DNA from 4 places in the Exiguobacterium sp. RIT341 genome. Region 2 is predicted to be linked to each of the others. Evidence: predicted binding sites of a transcription regulator. Region 2 holds the regulator's gene; each other region holds the start of a gene.
What was found. The regulator Rex, encoded in region 2, represses fermentation and respiration genes when NADH is low (regulators of the CRP and FNR family bind a similar motif). The targets are predictions, from matches to a motif close to TTGTGAAATATTTCACAA.

Region 1 (7,866 bases), on a different contig from region 2:
CGTATTCTTATACGCGATTTTTTACCGAATCATCACAAAACGAACACTCGGACAACATGTACTTGCTTTCGTTGATGCCGCGATTATCGTCATTTTCATTGGACTTGTCGCATTCCATGTCCTCAATGAACTGACGAACCCTGGGCTTCAGACTGTTCCTTATGCCATCATCGTCATTACGAACACATCACTCGGTTTGTTCGTTTTTTTCTATTTTACGTTCATCCAAGAAACACATTGGGTATCACGGATGGCCTTATTTCTATTATTCTTATCCATTTTCATTCGTGGTATCTATGAAGTCTCTAGTGTCTACTTCCCTGATTTTTCAGCGAATTATCTGGTGTTCTTCCCGATATTGATTCGTTTGGCGCAAAGTGCAGCTATTCTATGGCATGTTGATCATATTGAAGAAGGAACTGCTCGAACGACGGTCATTCCTCGTTCGTGGCTTCCTTTACTGGCCATCCCTTTGTTCATCCACTACATGGTGGAACAAGAAGGTGGAAAACTCGACATCTTTATCATCTTATTCCTACTAATCGTTCGACAAATCTTGATTGCCCGTCAACATGGGTTGATTGTCGCACAATTACACGAACGAAATGAACAACTCGTTTCACGCATTGAACATCGAAAACAACAAATCCAAGATAGTGAACAACAGGTCATTCCACTCTTCCTCGGTCATCCTGATCCGATGATTCGACTCGATCAGTCCGGCACTGCGCTGTACGCGAATTTAGCTGCCCAACGTCTGTTTCATTTGCCAGATATGACGATTGAACATGTTCCTCGTACGATGCGTCATTTGTTAGAAATGCTCGAAACGAACGTTGATGAGTATGAGGATGAACAAAGTCGCCGCTATGAAATCATTGATATTCCGATTCAAATTGCCGCTACCTCGATGGGACGATTCACGATTTTACATGATGTCACGGAAAGCAAAATTCGTCAAAAGAGAATCGAATACCATGCCTATCATGATGCTTTGACTAATATCGGAAACCGTCGTTCCTTAGAACGAGATTTCTCAAATCGACTCTCCGATAAGAATTATCTTGCCTTAGTCGATTTAGATGGATTTAAGCAAGTCAATGATACGTATGGTCACGAGGCAGGAGATTATGTATTAATTGAAGTTGCGAAGCGATTGAGCGAACATACAAGTTCTTCGGAATCCGTGTATCGCCTCGGTGGAGATGAATTCGCGATCCTTTTACAAGCCGATGATGAACTCTCCTTACGCCGAAAATGTAAATCCTTTTTACAATTTTTAAGACGTCCCTATGTCTACAAAGGACAATCTTTATTCGTTTCCGCAAGCATCGGAGTGACAGCGTGTCATGAGGCCGATCTTGAAACATGTTTAAAGCAAGCCGATCTTGCCATGTATCGCGTGAAACATCGGGATAAGAATGATGTCGCTTTATATCGAGCGGACCCATGAAAAAACCTAGGACATATGACTTTTTGTAGTCAACGTGTCCTAGGTTTTTTGAGTTATTCTTCTGGTCTTGGTGCAATGTTACCTTCTTCGATATCGAGGAGCAAGTCGATTAATTCCGCACAAAACTCTGGATATTGACGAAGTAACGCGTCTTCTCCCACTTCATCCACGAAGTCCGTCAACAAAGCGAGGACTTCTGGTACTAATGCGCGCGCTACCTTCATGTAGGCAATCGCAAAGCGCCACTTACCAGAAATATAGAGCAGTTTCCCAATCAACAGATCCCCCGGTTCGACTTCAATCTCAGCCAAATCCGTTTGATACGTCTGTTTCGACATTAAATCAACAACACCATCTGCATCGACTTGAAACAGCGACGGCATCGGGTCAGCTAATCCACGCAAGGCGCGATAGAGACTAGGTGATAGCTCGTCTTTTATCTGCTCGAGAAAACGACCGTGCGGTGTTTTTCCTTGATCATCCGTTTCATAGAAGATCGCCCAGTCAACGAATAAGTCCCGGAACAATTCAGCATCTTTTAAATACCAACGTCCTTCTGTCGCAATCTCTTCAATGAAAGCGACCCAGTCCGTACTGCGTGCTGTTGCTGCTTCCTGATACATTTTCTTCAAGGCTGCATTCATTTCCGCTTCAGAAACCGTCGTCGGAAATGGAATTACTTTTCGATCGTTCTTCATTTCGATCGCCCTTTCCGGTGAGGAGTAGCCGGTCGCTTAATCGTCTGAGGAGCTGTGAATTCACGTTTCGGAATGACTTCTCCGCGGTAAATTTCCATTGGCTCCATCTCGACGCCCATTTGCTTTGCAAGTGTTTTTAAGTGTTTTAAATCTTGATCCGTGACAAGTGCAAGTACCATCCCATTTGCGTTTCCGCGTCCCGTCCGACCTGAACGGTGTACGAAATCGTCAAGCGACTCCGGTAAATCGTAATGGACGACGTGTGTGACCGCTTCGATATCAAGCCCACGCGCCGCAAGACCTGTCGTGACGAGTAAAGGAAACTCTCCCTTTTTATAAGAACGCAAGGTCTCCATCCGCTCTCGTTTTCCTTTTTCAGCGTCTAAAATCCGGTATTTCAGTGAGAATTTACTCAACTCGCCATTCAATGGTCCAAGGAATGAGCGATTGTTGATGAATGTCAGCACTTTTGATCCTTGCATGTTCGCCAGACGACGTAACAATTCCGGTTTCTGACGACGTGAAGTCTCCAAATAACCGAATGTCACTTGTGTGCTGACGGCACGCTCAACACGAATCGTCTCAGGATCATTCGCAAGCGTCCGTCCCCATTCTGCTGTCCGTTCCGGCAATGTCGCTGAGACAAATGCCAGTTGTCGATCGCGTAGCGCACTATTTGCGATTCGCGTCGCCGAGTCACTCATGCCACTTTCATAAATTTGATCCGCTTCATCTAAAACGATCAATTTCACCTTATGCATCTTCAGCTTCTTCGAATCAATCAACTCGACGAGACGTCCCGGTGTTCCGACGATGATTTGCGGCTTTTTCTTCAATCGTTCATATTGTCGCTTTAATTCAACACCACCAATGAATGCACCGGATTTGATACCACTTCCTTGAGCAAATAATTGAATGACTTGATGAATTTGCATGACGAGTTCCCGTGTTGGTGCCGTGATGACGACTTGCACGTGTGGCTCTTCCACTTCAATCTTTTCTAAAGCTGGAATGACATAAGCAAGCGTCTTCCCTGTTCCTGTCGGCGCTTCAGCTAGGACATCTTTTCCTTCGCGCAACAACGGAATCGCTTGTTCTTGAACAGGCATCAACTCTGTAAAGCGCGCCCGTTCCCATGCTTCCTGTAAAAATGGTTTTGTAAAGTTCATAACGATTTCTCCTACTCTCTTAATTCCATCATGCCGTTACGTATTCGACATGATCTCCTGATGCATCACGGTATCCCCGTAATGTCTGTGTATATTCATTTCCTGCGTCGAGCAATCGGATGTGGAACCGGACTTCTTCTTCACCAGCTTCTTCCTTTAAAATCTCGAAGCCTTGGATGACACGATCCTGTAATTCTGCAGCGAGTGCCGGATACACGGCAAGACTCGCATACGTCGCTTTTACGTCCACGGGACGGCGAACAAGCGCAATCCAGTACGATTCATCATAGCCGATAAAGTCTTCATAATCAAAATCATCTTCAAACCGAATCCAGAATCCATCACCTTCAAATTCTGTGATCATCCCAGTTCGCGTCGAACCTTCCGATCCGATTTTCAGCGAGACCCAGTCTCCCGACTGATAATCTCCTTGTTGCGTTAATGACACATACTCCATTTGGCACACCTCCACGTTCTATGTTCCCTTTTTCATTGTCAACGATACGTCCTAAAAACACAAGATACCGTAACGTGACATTCCTCACAGTTTCAACTGTGCTAGTGGATCTTTTTCAAATCAGCTCATACAGTTTCGTGAAAATCTTGATTTACCAGACTTCAACTGTTTTTTAATCTTCACTCTTTCATAGGTACAGAAATAAAGAAAGCCCGTCATATCAACGTTTGTTCACTTGTTAAAATATTCACATGAACGTAAAGGGAATCTCTACCTCCTTTTGTTACACTATTCACATAAGGAACTGATCATTAGCTCAATTTTAAAGGAGTGGTATCCATGTTATTAGAAAAAACGAGTGCCTGGGCAAACTTTACGTCTGGCGAATGGATCAAGACAATCGATGTTGCAGACTTCATCCGGCTCAATCGCACGGAATATACAGGTGATGATCACTTTTTAGTCGATCCGACGCAAGCGACGCAACGGCTTTGGCAACAAATTCTACAGTTGACGAATGAAGAACGACAACGTGGTGGTGTGTATGCCGTCGATGCCAAGACACCATCAACGATTCTCTCGCATGATGCAGGGTATCTTGATCCCTCTCTTGAAAAAATCGTCGGCTTACAGACGGATGAACCGTTCAAACGTTCAATTCATCCGAACGGCGGGATTCGGATGGTGAATGATGCCTTAGCTGCGTATGGCTTTGAAGCAGACGAGACCGTCACGAAAATTTTCAGCGATTACCGAAAAACACACAACCAAGGGGTTTTTGATGCTTATACTCCAGAGATGCGCGGCGCGCGTAAAGCCGGTATCATCACAGGATTACCAGACGCCTATGGACGTGGGCGGATCATTGGCGACTATCGTCGTGTCGCTTTGTACGGAACAGCACGTTTGATTGAAGAACGTAAGCGAGACTTGAAGGCACGTGGCGGCTTCCTCTCTGAATCGATGATCCGCGACCGCGAAGAAATGAATGAACAATTGCGCGCATTAACGGAATTGACCGAGCTTGGAACTCGCTATGGTTTTGATCTCTCCCGCCCTGCAGAAACAGCACAAGAAGCATTCCAGTGGGTCTATCTTGCTTATCTTGCTGCGATCAAAGAACAAAATGGTGCAGCTATGTCACTCGGTCGAGTCTCGACGTTCCTCGATATTTATGTCGAACGTGATCTTGCGACCGGCCGCTTGACGGAAGAAACAGCACAAGAGCTCGTCGATCATTTTGTCATGAAACTTCGGATCGTCAAATTCTTACGAACACCGGACTATAACGATCTCTTCTCTGGCGACCCGACGTGGGTAACGGAATCGATTGGCGGGATGAGTGAAGATGGTCGATCAAATGTCACGAAAAGTTCATTCCGGTTCCTGCATACGCTCTCGACACTCGGTCCGGCACCTGAACCAAATCTAACTGTTCTCTGGTCCACTCAGCTTCCACGCGGATTCAAGGAATTTTGCGCGAAGATGTCGATCATATCAAGCTCGATTCAGTATGAGAACGATGATTTGATGTTGCCGGTTTATGGGGATGATTACGGCATCGCTTGTTGTGTCTCCGCGATGCGGATCGGGAAACAGATGCAGTTCTTCGGTGCTCGAGCAAACCTTGCAAAAGCATTACTTTATACAATCAATGGCGGAATGGACGAGAAGCTCAAAATTCAAGTCGCCCCAGCCACACCATTGATGCTCGACGAAGTACTCGATTACGAGACAGTCATGGCGGCTTACGATCGTCAACTCGATTGGCTCGCAGAACTGTACGTCAACACACTGAATGTCATCCACTACATGCATGATAAGTACAGTTACGAACGGATTGAAATGGCTTTACATGATCCGGAAATCTTACGGACGATGGCATGCGGCATCGCTGGTTTATCGGTCGTCGCTGACAGTCTATCCGCTATTCGTTATGCAACAGTCCGCCCGATCCGAGATGCGGATGGGATTGCAGTTGATTTCAAGATCGAAGGTGAGTTTCCAAAGTTCGGGAATAACGATGAACGGGTCGATCAGATGGCGGTTGATCTCGTGACATTGTTCATGGAGAAAATCCGTAAACATCCAACGTATCGAAATGCGCTCCCGACACAGTCTGTCCTGACGATTACTTCAAACGTTGTCTATGGTAAGAAGACAGGAAATACACCCGATGGACGCCGTGCGGGTGAACCATTTGCACCCGGTGCTAACCCGATGCATGGACGTGATACCCGTGGTGCTATCGCTGCTCTGACGTCTGTCGGGAAACTACCATATGAACATGCGCTCGATGGTATCTCCTACACGTTCTCGATCGTTCCAAAAGCACTTGGTAAGGAGGAAGCAACACGTATTCGCAATACGGTCGGATTACTTGACGGATATATGGGTGGTACGACTTCAAAAGGTCATCACTTGAATGTCAACGTCTTCGACCGTGAGACGTTACTCGATGCCATGGAGCATCCAGAACAGTATCCACAGTTAACGATTCGGGTTTCCGGTTATGCCGTCAACTTCATTAAACTGACGCGTGAACAACAGATTGATGTCATCAATCGTACGTTCCACGGTTCTCTCTAAAATGATGTGTAGTATGTGAAAGGAAGTGAGCAGAATGACCTATGGTATGATCCATTCCGTTGAATCATGTGGAACAGTCGATGGTCCTGGCATTCGATTCATCGTCTTTACGCAAGGATGTCCACTACGGTGTCAATACTGTCATAACGTGGATACATGGGAGTTCGGTTGCGGACAGCGTGTCTCAGCAGACGAAGTCGTAAAAGAAGCGATCAGCTATCGCTCCTTTTTCGAGGCGACGGGTGGCGGAATCACCTTCTCTGGAGGTGAACCGCTCGCTCAGCCAGAGTTCCTAGAGGCTGCTTTAACAGAAGCGAAGCGGCATGGACTGCATACGGTCATCGATACCGCTGGATCTGTCGTCCCAAAAAACATCGACGCCATTCTCGATGCGACGGATTTGGTTCTGCTCGATATCAAGCATATCGACGATGCTGCTTGTCGCGTCTTGACTGGACGGAGTAACGCCAATACACTCGCCTTCGCAAAACGCCTAGCCGAGCGAAACATTCCCGTCTGGATTCGCCACGTCCTAGTTCCAGGTATCACGATGTCGGAACATTTCCTCCGTCAGACCGGCGAGTTCATCCGGACGCTCGGAAACGTCGAGCGCGTCGAGGTACTGCCGTATCATCAACTCGGAGTCTATAAGTGGGAAAACCTTGGTCTTGCTTATCCGTTAACTGATGTGCTTCCTCCTTCACGAGAAGAAACAAACGCTGCGCAAACCCTACTTGAATCGTACTTGTGTTAACGTTTCCAATTTGTTACAATGACATCATAGATTATGAACAGGAGGTACAACACCGAAATGAAGCAATCACTCGTACAGGTCGCTTGATGAATGAAATCATCTCTTTCGCAATGCAGTTGCGGATGTCTGACGCTACGAGTCTGCTCTTTTTCGGTGTGACCAACCTCTGGCCAGCACCTTCTTTGAGTTACACTCCGGCACACCATCCGCTCGCTTCGGATGGTGTGTTTTTCATTTCATCTTATCGGAAATGAACACTAAAGGAGCTGCTTTTATGCCTACTGAAACACTTACGATCCAACACCTATCGATGGACTACGACGAACGACGTCTTTTCTCGGACGTTTCTTTTCATATTCATACCGGTGAACATGTCGCCTTAATCGGTCCGAACGGCATCGGAAAAACGACACTGTTACACTTGATCGCTGACCAACTTCAGCCGACTGACGGTTCGATCAAGCGTCATTACAAAAAACTCGGTCTACTATCACAACACTTCGTAGCGGGCGATCACACCGTTCTTGATGTCGTCGAACGAGCGGATGCGGTTCGTTATCAACTTCGCGCTAATGCCATGAATGGTGACTTGACGATTTATCAACGAGCAATCGATCAGGACGCCTTCTCGCTGGAAGCAGATGCAGCACGCGTCTTAAAAGAAGTCAAATTAGAGGAAGCACTCTGGACACACAAAGCATCCAGTTTAAGCGGTGGTGAACAGACGCGCCTCCAACTTGCCTGTC
Region 2 (7,866 bases):
TTCACTCGCTGCACTCATCGGGTGAGGAAAAAGGTGGGTCATTCATGAAGTTCGAGGCATCAACGCTTAGCGCAAAAGACAATTATAAATTACTGATCGGAAGCATCATTCCGCGTCCGATTGCCTTCGTGACGACACTAGGGGAAGACGGGACGGTCAACGCCGCCCCCTTTTCCTTCTTTACGGTCGCATCAAGTAGTCCGCCACAACTGGTGATTGCCGTACAACGGACGGATCAGGGGCAAAAGGATACGGCACGTAATATCCTAGCAAAACAAAGCTATGTCATCCATATCGTCAGCGAAGAAATCGTCGACGCAGTCAATGAGACGGCTGCGCCACTCGCTTACGGTGAAAGTGAACTCGAACGGACGGATTTAACGCTCGTCGATAGCGATGCAATCGACGTGCCCGGAATCGCGGAAGCGAAAATCCGGTTCGAGATGCGCTTGACGCAGCATGTCGAGCTAGAAGGTGCCGATCTGTTGATCGGGGAAGTACTGCGCTATCACGTCGCGGATGAACTCGTAGAGTCGTTCCGGATCGATGCGGCAGGATTGAAGGCTGTCGCTCGTTTAGCGGGAAATGATTATGCGACGATCGGGAAGACGTTTACGATTGCTCGACCGACAAAATGATAGAAGTGTGAATGCTTGATTCACTGTACGATCCATGTTGACGACGAACGTTTCGATTCAAATAAAAAGGAGTGGAGAGACCGGTCTAGCTACCGGAATCTCCACTCCTTTTTTCATATCGCGCATCTAGTTCATCGATCGGACTTCAAGGTTGTGAATCGATTTCGTTCGAAGAACCTTCGAGACCGTGACGTTTACTATACTGATAACCATCGAGCAAATAAAAAATGATTGCCAGCGCCCAAACCCCGACACAACTGATCAAAAAGGCGGTCAATGGAGTGACGCTACCATAATAGGATATGATCAATGGATCATTGAGTTCGACGAACAGTTGTGTCGTTAGAAGCGTACAGCATAGTCCAGAGAGTAGACTGACGAGAAGACCGCTCCATGTCTGGATGACAAGTCCGATCATGCAAGAAATCAGAAGGAACAAAGGAAGCGCAGCATTAAAGGCATCCGGGCGGATGAAGGCGGACACGTAATCCGCATACATCGGAACGAAATAAAGAATACCGGATAACAGTCCTTGAATCAGGTTGATGAAAAAGCTTTTCGTTCGCATCAGTGTTGGTTCTCCCATCGTTCCATCAATTCGAGTAGATCGACATCGATCTGGTCCCGTTCCGCAGATAACGCTGTCGCTTTTGGAATATCATTAAAGACTTCCGGTTCGCAAAGCAACTGTTCGATTTCCGCTGAACGCTGTTCGAGCCGTTCAATATCTTGTTCGAGTTGTTCGATTTGCTGACGGCGTTTTTTTTCTTCTTTCTGTGCTTCTTTGTCGATCGTCTTCGATGCCGTGACTTTTGCCGCTTTTGCCTCTTCGGCTTCAAGGCGAGCGATTTCTTCTTGTTCGGCCTTCTTCTCTGTGTAGTACGAATAATCGCCGAGGTATTCTGTCACACCAGCTTCACTCATCTCGATGACGCGTGTCGCGATCCGATCGATGAAGTAGCGGTCATGGGAGACGAAGAGTAGCGTACCTTCATAGTCGACGAGAGCGTTCTCAAGGACCATCTTCGAATCAAGATCCAAGTGGTTCGTTGGCTCGTCAAGGATGAGGACGTTAGTCTTCCGGAGTTTCAGTTTTGCGAGCGCGAGACGTCCGCGTTCGCCACCAGACAATTCATGAACGATTTTGAAGACATCGTCGCCGCTGAACAGGAATTGTCCGAGCACAGAACGGACTTCTTGTTCGCGCATCAGTGGCCATTCGTTCCAAATCTCATCGATGACACGGTTCCGGTCATTGAGTTCCGCTTGCTCTTGATCGTAATACCCGATCGAGACGCCGGTGCCGAAACGGAAATCACCGAAGAGAGGACGTAAACGACCGACGAGGACTTTTAAGAGCGTCGACTTCCCGATTCCGTTCGGTCCGACGAGTGCCAGTGATTCACCGCGTTGCAAGCGGAACGTGATGTCTTTTGAGACAGCTTCTTCGTAACCGATTGCCAATTGATTGACTTGAAGAACGTCATTCCCGCTCTGTTTTTCGATTGGGAAGGACAGGACCGTACTGCGTTCATCTCCATCTGGTCGATCGAGCCGGTCGACCTTCTCGAGCCGTTTTCGAACGCTTTGAGCACGCTTTGTCGTCGTCGCCCGAGCGATGTTTCGTTGAATGAAGTCCTGCATCTTTGCGATTTCTTCTTGCTGCTGTTCGAACTGTTTCATTTCTTGATCGTACAATGCCGCTTTTTGCTCGAGGTACTTCGTATAGTTCCCCGTGAACTTACGACAGACATTACGAGAGAGCTCATAGACGACATTGACGACTTGATCGAGGAAGTACCGATCGTGCGAGACGATCAGAACGGCACCACGATAACCACCGAGGTAACTTTCAAGCCAAGCAAGCGTATCGATATCCAGGTGGTTTGTCGGCTCATCGAGAATGAGAAGCTCTGGTGCTTGCAGGAGCATCTTCGCTAAGGCGAGCCGTGTCCGTTGACCTCCGGACAATGTCTGGATCCGGCGTGAGTAATCGTCTGGATAAAAGCGCATGCCGTGCAGGACGGAGCGAATATTCGCCTCAAACTGATAACCACCTGCTTCAGAGAAGTCATGTTGCGCTTGATCGTACGTCTTCAGAAGTCGATCGTAAGCGACCGGGTCGTTCAAGATGTGCTCCATGCCCATCTCGATTTCCATCCGGCGCAGTGTCCGTTCTTGTTCTTGCAGATGTTCAAAGACGGTCAGCATCTCGTTCCAGATCGTCTCATTCGATTCGAGACCACTGTCTTGCGCGAGATAGCCGATTTTGACATCTTTACCTTTCATGATATCGCCCGAGTCATGACTGAGTTCACCAGCGATGATTTTGAGCAAGGTTGATTTACCGGCACCATTGCGACCGACGAGCGCAATCCGGTCGCGCTCTTGTACTTCCAATTTGATATTTTCTAAAATCGGCTCGACGCCGAATGATTTCGAGAGTTGGTTGACTTGTAAGAGTATCATTTCCATCCATCCTTCCACCCTTTAGTCTATCACGAACAAAAGCGCGAGGTCCTGCGGAATATATTATTTGTGACTCTATGTGAAGTGGTTTACAATCAAGGAGAGTAGAAAGCTTTTTGCAAAGATTTGGGTGCCACGATGGATGTGGCCGAAGGGGGAACTGCAGGATGAATGGACCAGACACAAAAATTCCACAAGCGACAGCAAAACGGTTGCCGCTATATTATCGTTTCATCCAAAGTTTATACAATTCAGGTAAGCTCCGCGTCTCTTCTGCTGAGTTAAGCGAGGCGGTGAAGGTTGATTCAGCAACGATTCGTCGCGACTTTTCCTACTTTGGGGCACTAGGGAAGAAGGGGTATGGATATAACGTTCAACATCTCTTAACGTTTTTCCGGAAAACCTTGAATCAAGATGAGGTGACGAATGTCGCCTTGATCGGGGTCGGTCATCTCGGAACAGCGTTTGCAAATTATAACTTTTTAAAGAATAATAGTACTCGGATAGTCGTTGCGTTTGATGCGGACGAAGAGAAGGTCGGAACAACGACGCATGACGTTCCAATCTATCATGTTTCGGACATGAAAGAACAAATCGAAGCGAATCAGGTCGATGTCGCCATCTTGACGGTTCCATCCCAGTTCGCACAGTCAGTAGCGGATGAGTTAGTCGAGTATGGTGTGACAGGCATTCTGAACTTCACGCCTGCACGGTTGAACGTGCCAGCGAGCGTTCGGGTTCATCACATCGATTTATCGATCGAGTTGCAGTCGTTAGTTTATTTCATGAAGCATTATTCGCAATCAGCTGAAGGAGTGAAATCATAATGGAAAACCTTATCCCGCTCACGTTAGGTATCGGACCTGCGAGTATCGGATTAATTGCTGTCGTCGCGTTGATCATCTTTGGACCGAAGAAGTTACCGGAATTCGGTCGTGCTGCCGGTCAAACATTGAAAGAGTTCAAGAATGCCACGAACGGCATCATGGACGACGATAAAAAGGACGAACCGAAAGAGAAGTGATTGAATCATGACGGTTGATCAAGAACAAAGCATGACGTCGCACCTAGACGAACTGCGTAAGCGGATTGTCTGGTCGCTCCTCATCGTCGTCGTCCTGTTCGCTGTCGCATTTCCGCTCGTCCGACCGCTCGTCCGTTTTCTGCAAGCGGACTTAAAAGAGCTCGGTATCGGATTAAATGCCTTCAACGTCGCCGATCCTTTAATGTTGTATTTGAATCTTGCGTTCATCATCGCGCTGATTTTAGCGTCACCGTTCTGGATGTATCAACTGTGGGCATTCGTCCGACCAGGGCTTTATGAAAAGGAACAAAAAGCAACACTGACATATATTCCAGTCATCTTCTTTCTATTTTTGGCTGGTGTAGCCTTCTCGTATTTCTGGTTGCTTCCTTTCTTGCTCGAAGTCTCAACGGATCTCGGGAAAGAATTGGGGATCGAGCAAGTCATCGGGGTCGAAAACTACTTCAGTTTCTTGATCCGGTTGACGATGCCGTTTGGTCTTCTCTTCCAATTGCCGGTCGTGACGATGTTCCTGACACGTCTTGGTCTTGTGACGCCATATTTCATGCGAAAGAATCGGAAATATGCGTATTTCGCGCTGTTCGTCGTTGCGGCATTGATCGCACCGCCGGACGTGACGTCACACTTGATGATCTCAGTGCCGTTGTTCGTTCTCTATGAAATCAGTATCTTGATTTCTGCGCGGACTTATAAAAAGGTCTTGATCCTCGAGCAACAGGCAGAGCTTGAACGACAGGCGGATTTGATGCGTGAATTGAATAAATGAATCGTGAATTCCTTCCAGCAATTTCGGGAGGAATTCTTTTTTATGAAAGCGTTATGTTTATATTGATAAAGCAGTTAGCGGTGCGTATACTAAAGATAATTCATGGGGGCTTAGCTCAGCTGGGAGAGCGTTTGGCTGGCAGCCAAAAGGTCGTCGGTTCGATCCCGATAGTCTCCACCAAGTTCATACGTTCAACTCCTCGAGTGCTCGAGGAGTTTTTTTTTATGTTCCCAGTTAAATTCCTTCCAAATATAAAATGTCACCAAAAAGAAATAAATTTAAAAAATAGACAAATATAAATTGTTTATTTCCATTAACTTCATTAAACTAAAAATACAGAATTTTCTTTAAACTGTTTTATTAGTATTACTACTATGGTTTTACAGAAAAGGGGAAACGAACGCATGAAGAAGAAGATTGCACTTATGGCAGCCGTCTTAATGACGTCTTCCAATCTAGTCAGTGCGCAAGGTGCACTGTCCTCGCAAGATAAAGCGACGGGTCAAAAACCGCAGGCGCTCTCACTGAAGAAATCGGGGCAAGAAAAGAACTACAAACAATCGGATAAAGTTCGAGTCGTCATCGAGATGGAACAAAAACCGGCGATTCAAATCGCCCAAGCTCAAAACAAGCGGTATAGCACATTGAGTAATGCCGAAAAGGAATCGATCAAGGATCGACTCGTCAGCGTCCAAAAATCAGTCAAGTCAGCTATCGCTAAAAAGGCGATTCCTGTTACATATAAAGAAAGCTTCACAACCGTCATCAATGGATTCAGTGGTGAAGTGAAGTTCGGTGACATCGAAGATATCAAACAACTCGACGGAGTCAAAAGTGTACATATCGCGCACGAATATGCGCGCCCAACCGTCGATAAAGGTGCCAAGCCAGACATGCTGTACAGCAAGGACATGGTCAATGCGAAGGAAACGTGGCAGGACTATGGCTTTAAAGGGGAAGGAACCGTCGTCGCGGTCATCGATACGGGGATTGATCCATCGCACAAGGACATGGTCTTGAGTCCAGAGACAAAGGTGGATTTAACCTCTTCGAAGGTCGAGAGTACGAAAGAAACAAAAGGCTTAAAAGGAAAGTACTTCACGGAAAAAGTACCGTACGGCTATAACTATGCCGATCACGACAGCGAAATCCGTGACTTAGGTGCGGGGGCATCGATGCACGGGATGCACGTCGCAGGTACGGTCGGAGCAAACGGGGATGAAGCGAACGGCGGCATTAAAGGGGTCGCTCCAGAAACACAGCTCCTTGCGATGAAGGTCTTCGGTAACGATCCAGGGATGCCATCGACATTTAGTGATATCTACATCAAAGCAATCGATGATGCCATCGCACTTGGAGCGGACGTCATCAACATGAGTCTCGGTTCGACGGCATCGTTCGTCAACGCAGATGATCCGGAGCAACGCGCGATCGTCAACGCGATGAACAACGGTATCTTGTGTGCGATCTCTGCTGGTAACTCGGCGTTTGCAGGTCATGGTGCGGGTAATCCATATACAGCAAACCCGGATATCGGTGTCGTTGGTGCACCAGGATTGACGAGCCAGGCGCTCCAAGTCGCGTCACTCGAAAATACGAAATTGACGCTTGAAGGCATGGCGCTGACGATCGACGGTCAGGATGTCGGTTATTTGGCATACCAAAAACAAGATTCGCCGAATCCGATTGCCGTCTTCGATAAAGAGAAGAAGGATGTCGTGTATGTCGGTGACGGTCAAGCTTCGAACTATGAAGGTAAAGACGTCAAAGGGAAAGTCGTCTTCGTCGTGCGAACAGGTGATTTTAACTACAGCATGATTCAAGCAGAAGCTGAGAAGCAAGGCGCAGCAGGTGTCATCGTCCGTGGTAAAGTCGATCACGGGGATTACGTCAGCATGGCGCTCAACAATCCGACGATTCCACTCGTGACGCTTAGCATCGCGGACGGGAATGATCTCGAAGCAAAAGCAAAAGAAGGCAAGGCAATCGCAGTGACATTTGACGGAAAAGCGGTCTCAACCGATAACCCGGTCGCAGGACAAATGTCTGACTTCACGTCATGGGGTGTCACGCCAAGCCTTGACTTCAAGCCGGAAATCACGGCACCAGGTGGGAAAATCTATTCGACGCTTAATGATAACGAGTATGGCGTCATGAGCGGTACATCGATGGCAGCACCACACGTCGCTGGAGGAACAGCACTCGTCATGCAACGGATTGCGAAGGACTTCAAAGTCACTGGTGCAACACGCGTTAAACTCGCCAAAAACATCTTGATGAATACATCGCGTCCGCAACTCGATCAAGGAAAATACAACGCACAATTGAAAACAGGCAACTTCTACTCCCCACGTCGTGAGGGAGCTGGACTGATGGATCTTCGTGCTGCGATGAAGACACCAGTCGTCATCACAGAGACAAAGTCAGGTGAAGGCAAGGCATCCTTGAAGGAAGTCGGCGAGAAGTTCACATTCACGCTTGATTTAAAAAACTACAGCAATGAAAAAGTGACGTATAAGCTAGCGGGAACGGTTCAATCAGATCTCGGTGCAAAAGGATCGAACTTCCTTGAAGCAAATGGAATCTTCAAAAAAGGAACGATCGGTACGGTAGATGCCAACACAGGCACATACCCGATCTCATTTGCAGTCGGCTCGAAGAAAGCGAGTTCAGTCTCGATTAATCCGAAGAGCTCAACGAAAGTCAGCGTGTCAGTCGATTTGAAGAACACAACTGACTGGGCGAACGAGCTTCCGCTTGAACAAGTCTTTAAAAACGGCTACTTCGTCGAAGGATTCGTCCGTCTGATCGATACGAAGAGCAAAAATCCAGAACTGACAGTTCCTTATGTTGGGTTCAAAGGAAAATGGGATCAAGCTCCGATTTTAGATGCACCATTGTACGATAAAAACAACACGTTCTATGGATTGACAGGTCTAGCGACTGAA
Region 3 (7,866 bases), on a different contig from region 2:
TGAGATCAGTCTGTTGCCAATCCATTGCCCGTGCAAAATGATGAGCGGAGATGCGAATGGCTTCGTACTCCTCTGGATCTCGGAAGCAAGCTCGCATTTCGGCAGCGAGTGCACCAGGTGTTTTGTTTTTAGCCATGTAGCCTGTCATGCCGTACTGAACGGCGTCTCGGACACCAGGAGCATCATATACGATGGATGGTGTTCCGACCGCCGCCGCTTCAATAATAGAAAAACCTACGCCTTCACGTATGGAAGGGAAAAGGAGAGCGGTGGCACGACTCATCATGCGGCGCGTTTCTGTTTCAGTGACTGAATCGTAATATGTGATAGCATCCTTCACTTCTTTAGGAAGGGGAAGTGTAAGGTATTGCAAAAGATGAGAGCTGTTACGAATACCAATCAGCCAGAGGCGTGTCTCAGGAAACTCACGTTGGACCATGAGGAATGCCCCAATCGTATCTTGAAGTTCTTTTTTGTTCAGACGGTTGATATATAGAAAGGTTGGAACATGTTCTTTTAACTCCCATTCCTGTTCAGACCACGTGGAAAAGGAAAGTCCTGGCGGCAACATCGTGATATGACTGTTAGTAAAACCAGCACTTTGTAGTTCATCTACAACAGAGGGGCTGACAGTCAAGGCATGACTATCTTTATACCAGCTTAACCGTCGAGTCTCTGTCCATTCGCCAAGCTTTGAAAAAGGAAACACAAGCGTCGTCGACCAACGCTCACGAATCAATTGATAAAGAAATAAAGTTCGTTTATGACGTGGAACATAAAGTGGTGTGAAGAAATGAAACCCATTCAAATGATCCAGAACTAAATCAATCGTTTTAGCATAAGACCAGTAATAATAAAGTGCATATGGAATAAGAGAAGCTGTCGTACCATAACGGAGGTAAGTGATACCATCTCGATACTCCGTCGGTGATCCGCCCTTGAATGAGACAGACAAATGGGTAACTCGGTAGGTAGTACTGACACGCCGCAACATTTCATGAATAAAAGTTTCAGCTTCTCCGGCTTGTGGATGTCGAGCATCACGCCAAGATAAAAAAAGTAGATGAGGTTTCATGTCGTACCTCCTTTGCGTAGAAAAAATTGGATCCGAAAGATCGGTTCTGCTAATAATCTTCTCTAAAGTAGAAGGATATTCCTAGAAAATGCATCAAATCAATAGACTTCTGTTTCATCCATGATGTCCTGAAGCGTTACGTATAAAAGCTTTTGGGTAAAGAACAATAACGAAACGGGTAGGAGGAAAGCGCATGAAATGGAAGGGAAGAGAACGGAGTTCGAACGTCGAGGACCGGCGGGGAATGGGTGGGAAAGGAATCGCCGGTATCGGCGGTGGTGTCGGGATCATCCTGCTGATCGTCATCACTTTGATGGGCGGTAATCCAACTGAACTACTCGGAGACTTAACCGGTGGGGATCAGCAAAATACGACGTATGAGGAAACAGCGCAGGAAAAAGAAGCAGCGGACTTCGTCTCCGTCGTCTTGGCCGATACGGAACGAGTCTGGACGAAAGAATTTAAAGAAGATGGTAAGACCTATAAAAAACCGAAACTCGTCTTATATACGGATCAAGTTAGTTCGGCTTGCGGACAAGCAGGGAAGTCCGTCGGTCCCTTTTACTGTCCCGGTGATCAGAAATTATACATTGATTTAAGCTTTTATGATGAACTGCAGACGAAATACGGAGCACCGGGCGATTTTGCGATGGCGTATGTCATTGCGCATGAAGTAGGGCATCATGTCCAGACGTTACTTGGAAAATCGGATGAGATCATGCCACTTCGAAAGCAAATGAGTGAGGAGAAGTTCAATAAATACCTCGTTCGATTCGAGCTACAGGCAGATTATTATGCCGGCGTATGGGCGCATCACGCGCAAGGAGAAAACTTGCTCGAAGAAGGCGATCTTGAAGAAGCGTTGACAGCAGCCAATGCTGTTGGGGACGATACGTTACAAGAGAAAGGACAAGGATATGTCGTACCGGAAAGTTTCACTCACGGCACATCGGCGCAACGAGAGCGTTGGTTCCAAAAAGGCTTTGATAACGGCACGATCGAAGGTGGAGACACATTCAAAGCGAAGAATCTATAAAACGAAGTAAAGACATACCTTTTGAAACATTTTCCAGTCGTTTCCGTAAAGAAGAGAGAAGGATTCAAAGGGGAGTGTCGAAGTTGAAGCACATCAGTCTATTTTTGTTGCTGTATACGGCTGTCGTCGTATTGACGTACATCGTGTCACGATTTGCGCCAAACTTGTTGGTCTACATGGTCTATATTGCGATTGCGTCGTTACTCGTCATCACGGGCTATTTATTGAAACGGCTTGTACTGAAACGTTAAATACCAAAAAGGGGCTGACTCACATGTCAGCCTCTTTCGCTATTTAAAAGCAATCTTATGAACGGAACATCGTCGGATCATCTGGAACGTTCTCCAGGTAAGTGATCCGTCCGTTTTCATTAAGACGTGCGATATCTTTTCCGTCTTGCGTGAAGACGCTACCGTCTGCCCGTTTTCCGCAAACTGCCCAGCGTGTTTCATACGTTCCTGGTGTTGTTTCTTCCCAGCCGGCGTACATATGCTTAATATCCTGATTCGCCGTGAACACATGACGGACGAATTGTTTCCAGGCGTCGATGCCGTGCTTTGGTTGTCCGTTCAGAACGAACGTGATGTCTGTCGTAAACAAGGAAACGAGATCCTCGAACGCTTGTGCGTCCGTGCGTGACGCGTCGAATAAATCGAAATAACGATTCAATACCATAGTAAAAACCTCTTTCTGTTCATTAAAGTGTCATCATCCGGTCTGTGATTAACGCATGCAACCGTTCTAAATGTTCCGGTGGACAGGAGGTATCGATTGCTTGACGGATCGAGCCGATTGATTCGCGCTTCAACGTCGATTGCCAAGCATCTTCTGCCTCTGTCATCAGATTCGAGAGCAGACCGATCTCCTGTTCCTGAATCCCCATCAAATCTTCAAAGACACCACTTGACGCGTACAATGTCTGTTTGCCCTCAATGGCTTGATAGACATCGAAGATTTGAATTTCTTCTGCCGGACGTCGTAAGCGAAAGCCCCCTTTGACACCCGGTACGGAATACAACAGATCCGCCTGAACGAGTTTTCGTAAGAGCTTTTGGAAATAGGTCGGTGAAGCACCGAGTTGCTGACTAATGAACTCACCGGACAAAACGGCGCGCTCCGGCAGGAAGGTTAAGAGCAACATCGCATAAACGGATTGCTCGACTCCTGTTTTCATTTGCATAGAAAGACTCCTTTCGTTAAACGTGGATAATGTATATCCATAATAGTTCGATGATGAAAAATTGTCGAATGATATGCTCTCACAAAACCGTCACACCTTTTCGACAGCATCTGCATGGCATCCCCGTTCCGGATTCGGTATACTAAATGTACGATATGTGAAAATATTCACTAAAAGTCGTTCACACTTTGTGAAAGGACGTTTGTATATGAATCCATTAAAAGGAATCGTCCAGATTCCACGTAGTATTCTCATTCAATTCATCATTGCAGCTTTCTTAATGGGGGTCGCGGTCGTCGGTCAGTCATACGGCATCGTGTTGACGGTCGATCGCATTTTCCTAAAAGAACAACCGTTTGAAGCTGTCATTCCGTTACTACTCACCGTTCTCGGTATGTTGTTGCTCCGAGTCGCCGTGACGTATTGGAACGGTCGTCTTGGTACGACGTTATCGGCACACATGAAGCAGGCGCTTCGAGAAGCACTCGTTGCGAAATATACGAGTCGCTCAGTCGAGATGATGCTACAAGGGCAAGCGGGACAGAAGGTCAGTGTCTTGCTCGATGCAGTAGACGAGATGGACAGCTACTATAGTCAATATTTGCCGAAAGTCGTCCAGACGACGATCGTTCCCTTGATGGTCTTGATTGCGGCATTCAGCTATGACTGGATCACGGGTCTTGTCATGATGATCACGGCGCCGTTCATTCCGTTGTTTTACATCATCATCGGCATCATGACGCAAAAGCGGGCCGATGCTCAACTCGAGAAGATGACGGCATTCTCAGGAACGTTCCTCGATACGTTACAAGGACTGACGACCTTGAAGTTATTCGGTCGCGCGAAACGACAGCGTGACGTCATCGAAAAAAGCAGTCTCGATTTCCGAGATGCGACATTAACGGTCTTGAAGCTCGCCTTCTTGTCGTCATTGATGCTTGAGTTCGTCTCGATGCTCAGCATGGGAATGATTGCACTTGAAGTCAGTCTGCGTTTGATTCTGTTTCAAAGCATCACCTTTATCCCAGCGTTCTTGATGCTCGTGTTGGCACCAGAATACTATCTTGCCTTAAAAGAGATGGGGGCTGCTTTCCACACGGGACGCGGTAGTGTGGCAGCAGCGAAACAAATCGCAGCCGAATTGACGGCAGACGATCGTCCTGTTGCATTCGGTCAATCGGAACTCACGATGAATCGTCCACCACAAATCGTCTTGGATGAAGTCGGCTTTACGTACCAAGAAGGACGTTTTGCCTTGCAAGATATCGGGCTTACGATTGAGCCGTATCAAAAGGTAGCGTTGATCGGTCGCAGTGGGGCCGGTAAATCGACCGTCTTGCAGTTGATTGCCGGACTCGCGGATCCACAAGAAGGACGGATCCTACTCGACGGAACCGAGCGCGGTCAGGTGGAGGAAACAAGCTGGTTCCGTCAGTTGAGCTACATTTCTCAACATCCGTATCTGTATGCCGGAACACTGGCAGAAAACATCGCGATTGGTGAGCTTCGTCAAGCGACGCCGGAAGAGATTTTCGAAGCGGCGCAGGCGGCAGGGCTCGAGGAGTTGATTGCGACGTTGCCTGAAGGGATCGACACGGTGATCGGAGAAGGTGGACGCGGTCTATCGGGTGGCGAAAAACAGCGTGTTGCGTTAGCGCGAGCGTTCTTGAAACGACCGAACGTCGTCGTCTTTGATGAACCGACGACTGGACTTGATGTCAAAACGGAGCGACTGCTCCAACAAGCGATTGAGCAACTCGGACAATCGGCAACGGTCATCACTGTCGCGCACCGTTTGCATACGATTGAACGATCGGATCAAATCGTCGTTCTCGACGGCGGACGAATCGTCGATCGTGGCACCCATGATGAATTGCTTGGTCGCGATTCGGAATATGCGCGGATGCGTAGCGTCCAGAGAGGGGAGGAAACACGATGAAGGAATTATTAGGAGTCTTTCGGTTGATGGTGCATCAAAAACGCGATATCGCCTGGTCGATCTTCTTCGGTGTCCTCGCCGGTGTGACAGCGGTCGGTTTATTCGCAGCAAGTGGTTACCTGATTTCAAAGGCAGCCTTGTTGCCACCGATCCAGACACTCGCCGTCTTGATCGCCCTGCAAAAAGTGTCGAGTCTGACGCGCGCCGTCAGTCGGTATGCGGAACGTTACTATTCGCACCGGGCGACGTTTACGATCCTTAGTGACATCCGAACGTCATTTTACCGTCGTCTCGAGCCGCTTGCGCCAGGGATTTTTGGTAAGTACCGCAGTGGTGACTTACTTGCGCGGATCGTCGGGGATGTCGAGAGTCTACAAAATACGTTCTTACGTGTCCTCTATCCACCGATCGTGTTACTGCTCGTCTTCTTCTGTACGATCTTTTTCGTCAGTTTCTTCTCATGGACGATTGCCGGGATTCTGTTGCTTGGTTTAATTTTGACCGGTTTCTTGATTCCGGCATGGTTCGCGTACCGTGAACAACGCTTCGCCCGTTCAGTCCGTGTTCGACGTGGTGACTTGTCGACAGAAGTGACAGAGTTATTCCAAGGCTATCGTGATTTGAAGATTTACCAACAGCTCGACCAAAAGGAACAGGACTTGAATGCCGTCGCGAAACGGTATGTCGAGGAAGAGAAACGTAATGGTTTACACGCTGTCTCGAACCTGGCCTTGAATACGATGGTGACGTTGATCATCTCTTGGCTTGTCCTCGGTGTGGGTGCCTATCTCGTCGCAAGCGGACAACTCGAGGGAGTTTTCCTCGCTTTACTCGTCATGACATCGCTGACCGTCTTTGAAAATGCGGCACCGATGGCGATCTTACCCGGCTTTTTTGAAGATAGCCGCCATGCTGCGAAACGACTCGATGAAGTCGTGACTGAGCAAGAGGAGCCGACGTACGCTCCGTTCGTCCTCGATCAGGCACCGTCCTTTGAAACGAATGCGCTGACGTTTACGTTTCCTGATGCACCCCGTCCAGTCTTACGTGACGTCACTGTTTCGATTCCGGCTGGTAAGAAGACGGCAATCGTCGGAGCGAGTGGTTCCGGGAAATCCACGTTACTTCAATTGATGTTACGGATGTATCCGACGGACGGATTAACGATTGCTGGACAGGACAGTCAGACGGTTGATCCGGAAGGACTCTGGCAGCACGCGAATGTCGTCCTGCAACAAAATCACTACTTTTATGGAACGCTTCGTGATAATCTACTGCTCGCAAACGAAGCAGCGACGGACGAAGCGATGCGACAAGCACTCGACGATGTCGGATTAACGACATTCGAGTTGAGTGATCGTGTGTTTGAAAAAGGAGAGAACTTATCCGGAGGAGAAAAACAGCGGCTAGCGATTGCCCGCGTGCTCTTGCGAGAAGCATCGCTTTACTTGCTTGACGAACCGACGTCATCCGTTGATGCTTTGACGGAACAGATGATTCTCAAGCGACTGTTTGCGCGAGCAACGGATGCGACACTCGTGCTCGTCAGCCACCGCTTAGCGGGTCTTGAAGCGATGGATCAAATCATCGTCATGGATCAAGGACAAGTCATCGAAGTCGGAACGTATGCCGAATTGATGACACGACAAGGGGCATTTTATGAGTTAAAACAAGTCGAACAATCTGTGTTTGCTCCAATTGGATAAAAAGTATGGAAGGCAATGAATCAAGTAAGGTTCATTGCCTTTTTTATTTAGCTTGGAAGAACTGAAAAGACATGACAGTCTACTTCTGAAATGGTAAAGTCTAGAAAAAACATAGGGGGATTTTATGCATATCGAACAATCATCCATCGTTGTCGATCAGTCGACCGTTTCATATGATCATTTTCAGATGGGATCCAAACAGGTCTGCTTCTTGATTTCGGGAGCATCGTACGTATACGACCATCCATACTTTTACTACAGTCGAATGGCATTACTCGCGCGAGGCATCGATGTCATCTGCATTCACTATGTGACAGAAGATCTATTTTCGATGTCAGACGCTGAATCAAATGCCTGCATGACCCGTAGAGTCGACGCTGTCGTCTCGGAAGTGCTTGCGACGCATCCATACGAAAACGTTCAGTTTATCGCAAAATCGTTAGGCACGATTCCGCTTGCCGCGTTACTTGCTAAGCCGAGTCTACAGACAGCACGCTTCGTTTTCTTAACACCCGTCCTAAATGAAGTGGTCGAACAAATCGCCGCCTCGACGCAAGCTGGACTGATCGTCATTGGCACGGCCGATAAGTTTTATGATGAGGCAGCACTTGAAACGTGTCGGACATCACAATTAATGATTGATGTTATCGAAGGAGCGAATCATTCACTAGACCAAGGATTTGAGGTCGATTCGTCACTTGCAGTTCTCGGACATGTCATTCGTCAGATCGAAGCCAGTCTATTCGAACCGCTACATCAGTAAAAAATCCGTCCAGCAGAGAGGCTGCTGGACGGATTTTTTAGTATGGGCGAAGTAAGGCGCGAACGGGACTACCATCGCCGTCGACGAGCGGGAGCGGGACGGCATTCAAGTGGTAATTACCAGGCGTGATCGCATCGAGGACGAGTCCTTCGAGGATATGGATTCCA
Region 4 (7,866 bases), on a different contig from region 2:
CCACGCGAGATGATATCCGGTCCTGAGACGAGACGATTCGTTTTAGAGTCAAGCGTCACGACAACGACGACAAGTCCCTCTTCTGAGAGAATACGGCGGTCTCGTAAGACGATGTTACCGATATCACCGATTCCTTTTCCATCGACATAAACGGCATTCGCTTGAATCTTCCCAGTGATAGCGGCTGCATTCGCATCTAATGCCAGTACTTCACCGTTATCCATGACGAAGCAGTTCTCTTCCGGTACACCAGCATCCATCGCAAGCGACATATGCTTCTTCAGCATCCGGTATTCCCCGTGAATCGGCATGAAGTATTTCGGATTCAATAGACGTAACATGAGCAACTGCTCTTGTTGACTACCGTGACCTGATGTATGGATGTCATTTAATTTACCGTACATGACATCCGCGCCAGCTTTGTACAACTGGTTGATCGTCTTTCCGACTGAGACGACGTTCCCCGGGATAGGTGACGAAGAGAAGATGACGAGATCATCTGGAATGATTGAAATTTGACGGTGTGTTCCGTTTGCGATACGGCTAAGGGCCGCCATCGGTTCTCCTTGTGAACCGGTACAAAGGATCGTCAACTCGTTTGATTTATAACGCTTCATCTCGTTCGGCTCGATGATCGTACCCTTCGGCGCCTTGATGAAGTCAAGTTCTTGACCAATCATCATGACCTTATCCATGCTACGTCCGAAAACGACGATTTTTCGTCCTGCTTCAACAGAAGCATTGACGACTTGTTGGAGACGATAGATGTTCGATGCGAATGTCGCGAAAATGATTCGTCCTTCCGCCTTACGGAAGATGTCTGAAATCGTTTCCCCAACGACACGTTCGCTCATCGTAAAACCTTCCACTTCAGCGTTCGTAGAATCCGATAAAAGGCACAAGACGCCTTCCTTACCAAGTTCAGCCATTTTCGCTAAATCAGCAGGTTCTCCGACCGGTGTGAAATCGAACTTAAAGTCCCCTGTATGCACGATATTGCCTTGTGGTGTCTTGACGACGACACCGAACGAGTTCGGAATCGAGTGTGTCGTACGGAAGAACGAGATACTCGTCTTCCGAAACTTGATGATCGAATCTTCATCGATTTCATGAAGTTCTGCATTCCGAAGCAAACCGTGTTCTTCTAGTTTGACTTTAATGAGACCCATTGCAATTTTTCCAGCGTAAATCGGTAAGTTTACTTGTTTAAGCAAGAAAGGAAGACCGCCAATATGGTCTTCGTGACCGTGCGTGATGAAGACCCCTTTGACCTTATCTTTGTTCTTGATCAAATAAGTGTAGTCCGGAATGACATAGTCGATTCCGAGTAATTCATCCTCAGGGAACATGACACCCGCGTCGATGACGATGATTTCATCTTGGAATTGAACGACATACGTGTTCTTTCCGATTTCCCCGAGTCCACCGAGTGCGAAGACGGCGGCTTGATGGTTTTTGACGAACTTCATTCGAACGTCGCAACCTTGAAGTCAGGATGTTGTTGTTCGTATGTCAAAAATTCTCCACTAACTTCGCGGATGAACTCAATGTTGATCTCTTTGAGGTGGTCAATCGTTGATCGCACGTCACGAATGCTTTCCCCTTCTACATACATCGTTTCTGTCCGTTCACGAACAGGTGCTTCCGAACGAAGCGGTTGGTAAAATACTTTAAAAATCATGTCTAGCAACTCCTTATCAGTACATTGTTTTTTGTCCTTAGTACAGTATACACGATACATGGACTATTTTTCATCCTTATTCCGCATGTTCCCTTCCGGCAACACGCTTTTGGTTATGCTATACTTTCACATGAACAGGTCATTTCGACCAATTAAAAAGAGAAGGTGAAACCATGGCAAATCAGAAAGTCGTCTTTTTCGATATCGACGGAACCTTATTGCATGATGGTCATTTCGTTCCGGAATCAACAAAACAGGCAATTCGTCAACTTCAAGAAAACGGTGTATATGTAGCGCTCGCGACTGGACGCGGTCCCGCAATGTTATCTGGGATTCGTGAGTTGCTCAACATTGATACGATCATCGGTTACAACGGGCAAATTGTCGTTCATCAAAACGAAATCATCTACAAGCGTCCACAACCTAAAGTCGATCTGACACATTTGACGCAACAAGCAAAGGAAAACGGACATACGCTTGTCTATCTTGGCGAAACAAAAGGTTTTACAACGAAATCAAATGATTTTCATGTCGTTGATTCGCTCGGAGATCTCGACATGCCGTTACCGCTTCACGATGAAGAAGCCTTCTTGTCTCACGATGTGTTTCAAACGCTTGTCTACTGCACGGCAGAAGAAGAAGCAGATTACATCAAACGTTACGATGCTTTTGATTTCATTCGCTGGCATCCCCATGCGATGGATGTCATCAACGTTGGATCCTCGAAAGCAGAAGGCATCAAACAGTTCTTGAAATTGACAAACATTCGCCGCGAGGATACCTTCGCTTTTGGAGATGCTCTCAATGACCTTGAAATGCTACGCTATGTCGGAACCGGTATTGCAATGGGCAACGGACTTCCGGAAACAAAAGCCGCTGCCGATTATGTCACGAAACCAATTCTTGAAGACGGTATCGCACATGGACTTAAAGAATTCCAACTCATCTAATAGATAGATGTAAAGCTGAGGCATGCCTCAGCTTTTTTTAGTTCTTTACTTTATGAATCGCGCGTTCTAAGCGATCAAGATCTTCGTTCTCACCAATGACGACGAGATAATCGCCTTTTTCGATGACTTCATCTGCCTGCAAGGAGATCATGACATTTTCACCCCGTTTGATGGCGACAACATTTGCTCCATATTTACTTCGTAAGTCGAGATCAATCAAGGTTTGTTTTGCCATCCGATCACTGACTTTAATCTCAACGATTGAGAATTCTTGTGATAAGTCTAAGTAGTCAAGGATATTCGAACTCATCAATCCGTTCGCAATCCGAACCCCCATATCCCGCTCAGGGTGAACGATGAAATCCGCTCCAATTTTTCGCAATACTTTTTCATGGTAATCATTCGTTGCTTTGACGGTGATCGATTGCACCCCGAGCTCTTTTAAAATTAACGTCGTCAAGATAGACGCTTGAATGTTTTCCCCAATAGCGACGATGACATGATCAAAGTTTCGAATCCCCAAACTTTTTAAAACGTTCTCATCGGTCGTATCGGCAATGACAGAATGTGTCGCAATCCCCATGAATTCGTTGACACGTTCCTCATCGGAATCAATTGCCAAGACATCATAGCCGTTTTTCGATAATTCGCGGACAATCGAGCCACCAAAACGCCCTAGTCCGATTACTGCAAACTCTCCATTCATTTTCACAACTCTCCTTCACAATCGCTCTTCATTAGTAGTGTACCCGATTCAATTTAAAAATACTATAAACGCCTCTGCGAATCGCAGAGGCGTTTATCCATTCATTATTTTGATGATTTTCCACGTACATAATCGTTATCGAACAAGAAGAGCCGTAAAATCAAATACAACGCCGGAATTAAGAGTAAAAGTCCGAAGATGAAAACGACTACGAGTGCGGAAGCCATCGTTTCGTTTACGACTGCTTTGTTGATATCGATATATGGATACAAGATATACGGCAAGTGTGTATATCCGTAACCGAACCACGCGACTGCATACTGTAACATGACCGCGACGAACGCGATGCCATAGTTTTTCTTCATATAGACGAGTGTCACGGCAATGAGGAAAAATAAGAAACTAGCAGCGAACCACCACCAGTTGCCGTTTAGGATATTTTCATAATGCCATGCCGCTTGGTTCTTCAGTCCAAAGAAGACGAGCGCACAGACGAGGATTGTTGGTCCACTCCAAAAGAGTGCCCATTTCCGAATAAGTGGCGTAGCTCCCTCATCTTTCGCTTTATCCGCGTAGAATAAGAGGAACATCGCGCTGATGTATAAGACAGATACGATAGCGAGCGCTACGACCGTCCACGAGTAAAAGTTCGAAAATAATTTCGTTCCTAAAAACTCAACTGTATCATTCGTTTTGCGGATGAAACCACCTTGACTGATTGTCAATGTCGTCGACATCGCAGCAGGAATCAGCAACCCTGTCGCTCCATATAAAAATGTGTAGAACATGCTGTCGTTTGATCCATAATTGGCGAACGCATAAAAACTACCACGAATCGCAATCAAGACAAGAACAATTGACGCTGGTACGAGTAGTGCCGTACCGAAATAATAAGCGGAGTCTGGGAAGAACCCAACTAGTCCTACGAAGAAGAATACGAAGAAGACATTCGTTACCTCCCAAACAGGAGAGAGGTAACGAAGAATCAATCGATTCGTCAGATGATCCCGCTTCGTATATTTTGAATAAAAGGCGTAAAATCCAGCACCGAAGTCAATTGAGGCAACGATGAGATATCCGTACAGGAAAGTCCAAAGGACCGTGATCCCTAGTGTTTGAACGTCCAAATCGTTCCCTCCTTACTTGTTATCATCCACGAACATTGCTTCACCGCGTGCATGGTGGTTTTCAGCAAGTTCTTGAAGTTCTTTTCCAACCGTGTTTTTCTTAAACATCCGTAATAAGACGACCGTACAAATCGTACCAAGCAACAAGTACAATGCACTGAATAAAATGAGCATCGGACCAACCGCTGTTGAAGTCGTCGCCGCGTCCGCTGTTCGCATGATACCGTAAAGCGTCCAAGGTTGACGACCAATCTCAGCGTACATCCATCCCGCTTCGATTGAAATCATCGCTAACGGACCACCGATGAACACCCCTCGTAAAATCCACTTATTATATGGATTCAATTTTTTCAATCGGAATGCCAAGATGAACAAAGCAGAGATAGCAGTCAAGTACATCCCAATCGATACCATGATATCAAAGAAATAGTGGACGATCAGTGGTGCTTGATCTTCTTTTGCGAATTCGTTTAAACCGATGACTTCCGTATTCGGAGCCCCACCTGCAAGAATTGAGAGCGCATATGGGATTTTGACGGCTCCTTTGATTTCATAACTGCCGTCTTCTTGCTGATCAAGTATCCCACCAAAAATCAATTCTGCTTCATTTGTCGTATCAAAATGCCATTCCGCAGCTGCTAGTTTTTCTGGCTGGTATTTCGCTAAATATTTCCCTGAGAAGTCACCGACAAGTGCTGTCGAGAACGCGAAAATCAGACCAGCCATGACAGTGAGACGAAGAGCTTTCTTATGATATGCCGTCTCTGCTGCTGAGAGTGTCTTTTTGCGAAGCAAATGGAACGCCGCGATTGCTGCCAAGATAAAGGCAACAGTCAAGTAAGCTGAAACGATGACGTGTGTCGCCTTCGTCGGTGTCGCTGTATTAAACATTGCTTTTAATGGTTCGATTTGCGTTAACGTACCATTGACGATCTTAAATCCTTCTGGTGAGTTCATGAAGGAGTTGACTGTCGTGATGAAGAACGCTGATGCTGTCGCACCAATGACGACTGGAATCCCAATCAACCAGTGCAACCATGGATTTTTGAACCGGTCCCACGTATACAAGTAAATACCAAGGAAAATCGCTTCAAAGAAGAACGCGAACGTTTCCATAAATAGTGGCAAAGCAATTGTTTGACCCGCTACTTGCATGAGTGACGGCCAAAGTAATGATAGTTGCAAGCCGATTGCCGTCCCTGTTACGACACCGACTGCTACGGTAACGACGTATCCACGCGTCCACCGTCTTGCTAATAAGATATAATCTGGATCTTTGCGTTTCAGACCGATGAATTCAGCTGCCAGTACCATGAGCGGTACTCCGACACCAATCGTCGCGAAAATAATATGAAACGCTAGTGTGAGCCCTGTCAACAATCGACTGAGCACTACGGGATCATTGAACATGTATTTAGCCCCCTCTTCCTAAAACATACTTCTCTATATGGTCTATAACCGTATCATAGAGAACATAACCCTTTGTGTCTGTTTATAATGTTTGATGTAACAAATTGTTCACATATACACGTGATTTTTTTCACAAAATGTTCGAAAACTCTTATTCCTACATATATTAAAAACTTTCCCATTCCTGAATTCGAAAGGGAAAGCTTTATATCCTTTATTATTTCATAAAAATTTTTAAACATACTCTCGGAAATAATGGTCAAGTAAATCAATGACAAAAGAAATGGCTGATTCATCCGGGTTTAATGTTGGTTGATGCAAACCAGATGTCGGATTATCGACGCCGAGCCAGAACATCATCCCTGGGATCTCTTTCAGCATGAAACCAAAATCTTCCCCTGTCATCGCCGCGTCACATTCGATATAGTTGGCATTCATCTTTACGAATGATGAGAATTTATCCACGATTTGCCGGTCGTTGACGACTTCATAATAGCGATTACCGAATTGCAGATCGATTTTAACACCAAACGAAGCTTCGATTCCTCGAATGATGTCACGGACACGACGTTCGAGTTTTTCCATGTCTTCGCCGTTTAGCGCACGCATCGTTCCGTCAAGAACCGCTCTACCGGCAATGACATTCTCACGAATACCTGCATCCACTTTCCCAATCGTGATGACACTACAATTCATCGGATTAATGGATCGACTGACGATCGTTTGCAATTGCATGATCAAGGCTGCTTGCGCAACAACTGTATCAATCGTCAAATGAGGAAAAGCCGCATGACCACTTTGACCATAGATCGTGATATGAACTTCTCGAGCACTCGCGAACAGTACGCCTGGACGACTAGCAATCGTACCGACTGGATATTCCGGTGCAACGTGAAGACCATACATCTCACTCGGACGATATTTTTCAAACAATGGACTTTTAATCATCGGCTCCGCCCCGCCCGGTCCTTCTTCTGCCGGTTGGAATAAAAAGACGACATCATCCATGACTGGTAGTTCAACGATCCGTTTCATCAACCCTAAAGCAATCGAGGCATGCATGTCATGACCACATGCATGCATGAACCCTGGGTGTTCTGAGCAATACGGAAGCCCTGTCGCTTCTTCAATCGGTAACCCATCAATATCTGCGCGATACCCGATCGTTCGGTTTCCAGTCAATCCTTTCACTCGAACGAAAACACCTGTTTCAAATGTGTCATATGTGACACGATCTGGCGGATATGTACGAATTTGTTCCAATATAAAAGCTTGCGTCTTAAATTCCTTGAACCCTGGTTCCGGTATTTTATGAAGCGCGCGCCGCATCTCAATGGCGTATTCCATCTGACTGACTTCCTCCTTCTTCTTTTACGATGTCCCAAAAAGCTTGGACTTGTTTTAATTCAAGCATCGATTCCGTGGACAAGATCCAAGTATCTCGCTTCAGTACTTTTCCGGATGATGTCTTCAACGGAAGCTGCATGACTTCATTCGATTGCTGAATCGTCGACTCAGGTAAGATAGCAAAACCGATGCCATGTAACGCCATCTGTTTGCATGTCTCGATTTGGTCGACGACCAAAGTCCGAGAGGGTGGACTTGCGAACCGATCTTGCCACCACTCTAAAATTTCTTGATAGTACGTCGAATCACTTTTGAACTGGATGAACGGGCGATCCGTCACACGCAATTGTTCAATCGACGTCAACTCACTATCAACTAGATAGAGCGGGTCTGAGAAAAGGCGCTCTTTAACACCTTTCCAGTCCGGGTTTCCACGAATGATCCCGATATGAAAGTGTTCCTCTAACATATGACGCATCATCTCACTTGACCATCCGGTGACCAACTGGACACGCACATGCGGATAACGCTCGACGAATCGTTTTAAGACACGCGGGAGCCAGTATTGTCCCATGATGGAGGCGACAGCAATCCGAAGCGTTCCGTAAACGGCACCCTCTTCTGCCGTCAATTCACTTTTTAGTT

Region 1: the regulator Rex is predicted to act here: its motif matches at 4,013-4,030, upstream of pflB (formate C-acetyltransferase).
Region 3: the regulator Rex is predicted to act here: its motif matches at 3,447-3,464, upstream of cydD (thiol reductant ABC exporter subunit CydD).
Region 4: the regulator Rex is predicted to act here: its motif matches at 5,993-6,010, upstream of BW42_RS01740 (cytochrome ubiquinol oxidase subunit I).

What each region holds. Positions count from the first base shown of each region.
Region 1 covers NZ_JFYW01000011.1:163,495-171,360, reverse strand. The annotation lists gene BW42_RS14475 (GGDEF domain-containing protein) at 1-1,453, shown strand, start outside; gene BW42_RS14470 (hypothetical protein) at 1,507-2,151, opposite strand; gene BW42_RS14465 (DEAD/DEAH box helicase) at 2,148-3,320, opposite strand; gene BW42_RS14460 (hypothetical protein) at 3,349-3,777, opposite strand; gene pflB (formate C-acetyltransferase) at 4,117-6,366, shown strand; gene pflA (pyruvate formate-lyase-activating protein) at 6,401-7,120, shown strand; gene abc-f (ribosomal protection-like ABC-F family protein) at 7,395-7,866, shown strand, end outside.
Region 2 covers NZ_JFYW01000008.1:388,331-396,196, reverse strand. The annotation lists gene BW42_RS10915 (DoxX family protein) at 1-25, shown strand, start outside; gene BW42_RS10910 (flavin reductase family protein) at 45-638, shown strand; gene BW42_RS10905 (hypothetical protein) at 784-1,206, opposite strand; gene BW42_RS10900 (ABC-F family ATP-binding cassette domain-containing protein) at 1,206-3,107, opposite strand; gene BW42_RS10895 (redox-sensing transcriptional repressor Rex) at 3,275-3,934, shown strand; gene BW42_RS10890 (twin-arginine translocase TatA/TatE family subunit) at 3,934-4,131, shown strand; gene tatC (twin-arginine translocase subunit TatC) at 4,139-4,918, shown strand; tRNA gene BW42_RS10880 (tRNA-Ala) at 5,023-5,098, shown strand; gene BW42_RS10875 (S8 family serine peptidase) at 5,323-7,866, shown strand, end outside.
Region 3 covers NZ_JFYW01000009.1:253,711-261,576, reverse strand. The annotation lists gene BW42_RS12240 (glycosyltransferase family 4 protein) at 1-1,075, opposite strand, end outside; gene BW42_RS12235 (neutral zinc metallopeptidase) at 1,269-2,111, shown strand; gene BW42_RS16330 (hypothetical protein) at 2,195-2,362, shown strand; gene BW42_RS12230 (nuclear transport factor 2 family protein) at 2,418-2,786, opposite strand; gene BW42_RS12225 (Rrf2 family transcriptional regulator) at 2,809-3,291, opposite strand; gene cydD (thiol reductant ABC exporter subunit CydD) at 3,500-5,230, shown strand; gene cydC (thiol reductant ABC exporter subunit CydC) at 5,227-6,936, shown strand; gene BW42_RS12210 (alpha/beta hydrolase) at 7,061-7,699, shown strand; gene kynB (arylformamidase) at 7,737-7,866, opposite strand, start outside.
Region 4 covers NZ_JFYW01000001.1:352,592-360,457, reverse strand. The annotation lists gene rnjA (ribonuclease J1) at 1-1,469, opposite strand, end outside; gene BW42_RS01760 (DNA-dependent RNA polymerase subunit epsilon) at 1,466-1,681, opposite strand; gene BW42_RS01755 (Cof-type HAD-IIB family hydrolase) at 1,855-2,631, shown strand; gene BW42_RS01750 (TrkA family potassium uptake protein) at 2,669-3,337, opposite strand; gene BW42_RS01745 (cytochrome d ubiquinol oxidase subunit II) at 3,442-4,464, opposite strand; gene BW42_RS01740 (cytochrome ubiquinol oxidase subunit I) at 4,477-5,874, opposite strand; gene BW42_RS01735 (N-acetyldiaminopimelate deacetylase) at 6,109-7,221, opposite strand; gene BW42_RS01730 (LysR family transcriptional regulator) at 7,205-7,866, opposite strand, start outside.